2 regions of the Planococcus sp. MB-3u-03 genome follow, and region 2 is predicted to be linked to the other one. Evidence: predicted binding sites of a transcription regulator. Region 2 holds the regulator's gene; the other holds the start of a gene.
What was found. The regulator NrdR, encoded in region 2, represses ribonucleotide reductase genes. The targets are predictions, from matches to a motif close to AACACNATATATNGTGTT.
Positions count from the first base shown of each region.

Region 1: the regulator NrdR is predicted to act here: its motif matches at 1,055-1,072, upstream of CW734_RS09195 (vitamin B12-dependent ribonucleotide reductase).

Region 1 is NZ_CP025135.1:1,577,535-1,579,948, forward strand. It holds gene gcvPB (aminomethyl-transferring glycine dehydrogenase subunit GcvPB) at 1-294, shown strand, start outside; gene CW734_RS09190 (rhodanese-like domain-containing protein) at 336-716, opposite strand; gene CW734_RS09195 (vitamin B12-dependent ribonucleotide reductase) at 1,105-2,414, shown strand, end outside.
Region 2 is NZ_CP025135.1:1,359,897-1,362,310, reverse strand. It holds gene CW734_RS08105 (replication initiation and membrane attachment family protein) at 1-1,323, opposite strand, end outside; gene nrdR (transcriptional regulator NrdR) at 1,336-1,812, opposite strand; gene speD (adenosylmethionine decarboxylase) at 1,934-2,317, opposite strand.

The sequences.
Region 1 (2,414 bases), 220 kb from region 2:
GGCGTCAGAACGCTCGATATGGCAAAACGCCTGCTTGACTTCGGTTACCATCCGCCGACGATCTACTTCCCGCTTAACGTGGAAGAAGGCATGATGATTGAGCCTACCGAGACGGAATCGAAAGAAACGCTCGATGACTTTATCGATGCGATGATCCAAATTGCGCGTGAAGTGGAAGAAAACCCGGAGATCGTCCAAAATGCACCGCATACGACGGTCATCAACCGGTTGGATGAAACGAAAGCGGCTCGTAAGCCAGTTCTTCGTTATCAGAAACCTGCAGACAGCGAATGATATAAAAAAACCCCGGAAGCAATTGCTTCCGGGGTTTTTGATTATTTGGATTTAATTTTGCCTGTCCATTTTTTGAAGCCGCCCTGCAATTGGAATAATTGCTCATAGCCTTTTTTCTTCAGGAACAGTGCAACGCGTCCGCTTCTTGCCCCGTTCTGGTCATAAAGATAGACCGGTTTGTCGGCACGGATTTCCTTGTAGCGCTGGCGCAATTGCGATTGCGGGATGTTGCGCGCCCCAAGAATATGGCCGGCTGCGAAATCTTTTGGTTCCCGGACATCGATGAGCTGCGCTTTTCGGTAGCCTTGAATGAATTCTTCCTGGTTCAGATCGGTGACTGCTTTGCGGATGCGCAGGAAGGAGACGACCGCAAAGATGAGGATGGCAATGACGACACCCAATGTGATATACAATAATTCCACTGTTCTTGCCCCTTTCTATACTTACTCATTATAAGAGATATGGTGACGGATATTCAATGGCTATGTTACAGTAATCTGGGCAAATCAGAGGCAATCCTGTGAAGCATGTGGGCAGGAGGCGCGCTGTGGCTGGACTTTCAGTTGTCAAGTGCTTTCAACAGGAAAATAAATCGATTTTTGTGCTGATTAATGCGAACATACGTGTCTTTCGTCTCATTTTAACGAAAGGGAAAACGCAGAACCCTTGCCATTGCTCGATTATCCCGCCGCGCAAATTTTCCATCAGAAAAATGTTATTGCGAGTGAGTTTCAATATATAGTATCATGGGAATTGTAATAATACTATATATAGTGTTAAGCCCATATAATATAAAGGAGGATTTGTCAAATGGTTTCCGCCACACAATCCGAATATACATTAAACGTCGAGTCCCTGAACAAAGACATTGAAGCTTTCCCGCAAGTCCACGCGGTAACGAAGGACATGAAGAAAACCCATAAAGGCGTATCCCGCCTGGTCATGATTGACCGCTATTCCTTCAAGGACACTAGCAAAAGTACATTGAAGCCTGGCGATTTCGTCGTGTTGACAGTCAAGGAAGACCCGAAATTTCCAGCGCGCGGCCTCGGATATATCGTCTCGATCGACCAAGACGCGAACAAAGCACGCGTCTGGATCGAAGAAGATTACCGCAGCGCCATCGACAACCCTGAAGAAGTAGAGCAAGGCATCGTCAACCGACCGATTGATGTCATCGAAAAACCGCTCGAAGTATTTTACGAGCAAATCGCCAAACGTAATGCCACTGGGCTTTCTGCAGTCGAGAAAACCCCTGAAAAGCAAAGCGAATGGTTCACGAAATTCTATGAGCAGCTCGTTAACTTGAATTTCGTCCCTGCCGGCCGTGTGCTGTACGGGGCAGGCGCTGACACCGACGTCACGTATTTCAACTGCTACGTCATGCCATTTGTCGCTGATTCACGCGAAGGCATCTCAGACCACCGCAAGCAAGTGATGGAAATCATGAGCCGTGGAGGCGGTGTCGGAACGAACGGATCGACACTTCGCCCGCGCAATACACTGGCTCGTGGCGTCAACGGCAAATCATCCGGTTCTGTTTCATGGCTCGATGATATCGCGAAGCTGACGCATCTGGTCGAACAAGGTGGCTCACGCCGCGGCGCCCAGATGATCATGCTTGCTGATTGGCATCCGGATATCGCGGAATTCATCATTTCCAAAATGCAAAACCCGCGTATTTTGCGCTATTTGATCGAAAACAGCGAAGACGAAACGATCAAACGCCTGGCGAACGATAAATTGAAATTCAAGCCTTTAACTGAACAGGAAGAAGCGATGTATCAAGGTTTGCTCAACTACCGGACCATTCCGGGCATGGGTGGATTCAATGAAAAAATCATGCGCGATGCGGAAACGAAATTGCGCGATGGCGGCACATTCTCCGTTCATAACGAAGAATTCCTCACTGGCGCCAATATTTCCGTCACCTTGACGAAAGACTTCATGGAAGCAGTCGAAAAAGACGAAGATTTCGAATTGCGCTTCCCGGCAGTTGAATCGTATTCGAAAGAAGAAATGGCAGTTTATAACGAAGAATGGCATAAGATCGGCGATGTCCGCGATTGGGAAAAAATGGGCCATAAAGTCCGGACATACCGCGTGATCAAAGCGCGCGA
Region 2 (2,414 bases):
TTTTTCCTGTTCGAGCTGTTCACTTGAAGCTCCTTGTCCAGGCGTTTCCACTTCGTCTTTCTTATTGAACCATTCAGGCAACTTTTCTTCGCGGATCGGCTTGCGGCCGGAAGATGCCGCTTTTTTAGGCGCGGCGCCTGATTCATTTTTCCATTTCATATACTGCGTATGCTCGATGCGTGCAAATTCCATTGCCTGCTTGGCTGTCGTGACATTTTTCCTCAACCAATGCGATGCAATTTTTTCTACATACGCTTTTGTCAGTTTCATATCCGTACGCAATAGGACGTATTGAAGCAATACATTAACGACAGCCGGCTCCATGCCATGCTGCGTCACCAACTGGTTCGCTAATTGCACATCGGCCGGCAGCGGTTCTTTGCCGTCTGCGATATCGCGCAGTACTTGAATCGGCGAGGCTGATTCCAAATATGCGATCAACTCGTCTTCTTTGTTTACAGGGCCTTGTTTTGCTTCAGGTTGTTGCGTTTTCGGTTCTGCCTTTTTAACCGGCTCGAGTTTCGGTGCAGTCGTCGTGACGGTCATTTTATAATAATCGGAAGCAGCCTTGCGCAGCCCTTCCTCATCTATCCGGTAATCATCTTCGATCGCCAACAATACGACTTTTTGCATTTCAAGCGGGCCGAAACCGTAGAGGAACGAAAGTTTTACGATAAAGTTGCGGATGGCCGGCGTCAGCACGCGCTTCGGCACGAGTTGTTCGGACAGGCCCTGGCGCAGCAGCGCAAAGTCAAAGTCCTGTTCCATCTCATATTCCCCGTCTGTCCGTGATTCAAGCTCTTTTTGGTCTGCAGGGTATCCGGACTTCGCATGCACCGGTTGGAAAATATCCGTGAAGGTCCTGGAGACTTCCTCGTATCCTGAAGCGAGCGGCGTCTGGATGACAAACCGGTCGCGGACCCAGCGGTAAGACGATTCCCCGATTTTACTGAACAGGAACATCGATAAAAGCGGATCGGCAAAAAAGGTTTTGGGGTCGAGCGGCGGACACAGCTCATATATGAAGGAACGGTTTTCCCCGTCTTTCCGGAAAGTTTTCAATAAGCCGATTGCTTCCAATTGGATGCGGGATTCGAAAATCGCCTTGACCGGTTTTCCGAGCGTGTTCATTAATGTATAATGCGTGGAATCCTCGGACCGCATTTCCGCATCTGCCCACAGTGTCAAGTAGAGGGAGATGGCATCCGATCCGATCATCGGCTGATAGAGAAGCGTCAGCAATTGTCGGTCGTAATTGGAAAATGGATACGGCATGCGGATCCGGTACAAGTCGGCGGGCTGGAGTTCTTTGTACATCGTCATGTGCTCACCGCCTTATTTGCTGTCCTTGTCACCGGGATTGCGGTCAAGCAGATCCTTGAGTTCATCGATGAAGACCGTAATGTCTTTGAACTGGCGATAGACGGATGCGAAGCGGACATAGGCCACTTCATCGATATCCGCTAACCGGTTCATGACCAGTTCTCCGACTTCTTCCGATTTCACTTCAGGATTTCCGCTCCGGCGAAGTTCTTTTTCGATATCGAAAACGACCCCTTCAAGCATGTCGAGCGAGACTGGGCGTTTTTCACACGCGCGAATCAAGCCGCGCAACACTTTCTCGCGGCTGAATTCTTCACGGGATCCATCTTTTTTCACGACGATCAGCGGCATCTCCTCCACCTTCTCGAACGTGGTGAAGCGATAGCCGCATGCTTCACATTCACGACGCCTGCGGATTGATTTCATTTCATCTATTGGCCGCGAATCTACTACGCGGGTGCCGTTATGCTGGCAAGCTGGACATTTCATGGTAGACATCTCCCCGAAAATTCTCTATCTGGTAGTAACAGTATAACAAAAAAATTCCCCAAACATTAGAAAAAGCAGAGGATTTTCTCCTCTGCTTGTGTTTTGCGTTATTAGCGGCCAGTTACACCGTTAGTGACACTTTTGTCGCTCCGGCGCCGACTGGTCCCATGCCGCGTGGCACTTCAGTTACTTCGCTTTGTTTTGAATCCAAAGCTTGTGCAATGTAATCAGCTGCAATTGTTGGATCAAGATCACCGCAAGTATACACATCGACACTCGCGTACCCGTGTTCCGGGAAGCTGTGGATAGTCAGGTGTGATTCCGAAATGATGACTACGCCGCTGACACCCTGTGGTGCAAATTTATGAAAAGCGACTTCGCGGATTTCCGCACCTGATTTGAGTGCTGCATCAACAAAAGTCTTTTCGATATAATCCATATCGTTTAATTTGTCAAAATCACACTGCCAAAGTTCTGCGATTACGTGACGTCCCATAGTTTCCATGGTTCGTTTCCCCCTTTGATAACATTTTGGTTTTGCGCAAAATATTCAAAGTTGACTACCACGGGGGAAAGTTAGTCCAGAGAGGTCCTAACCCTTT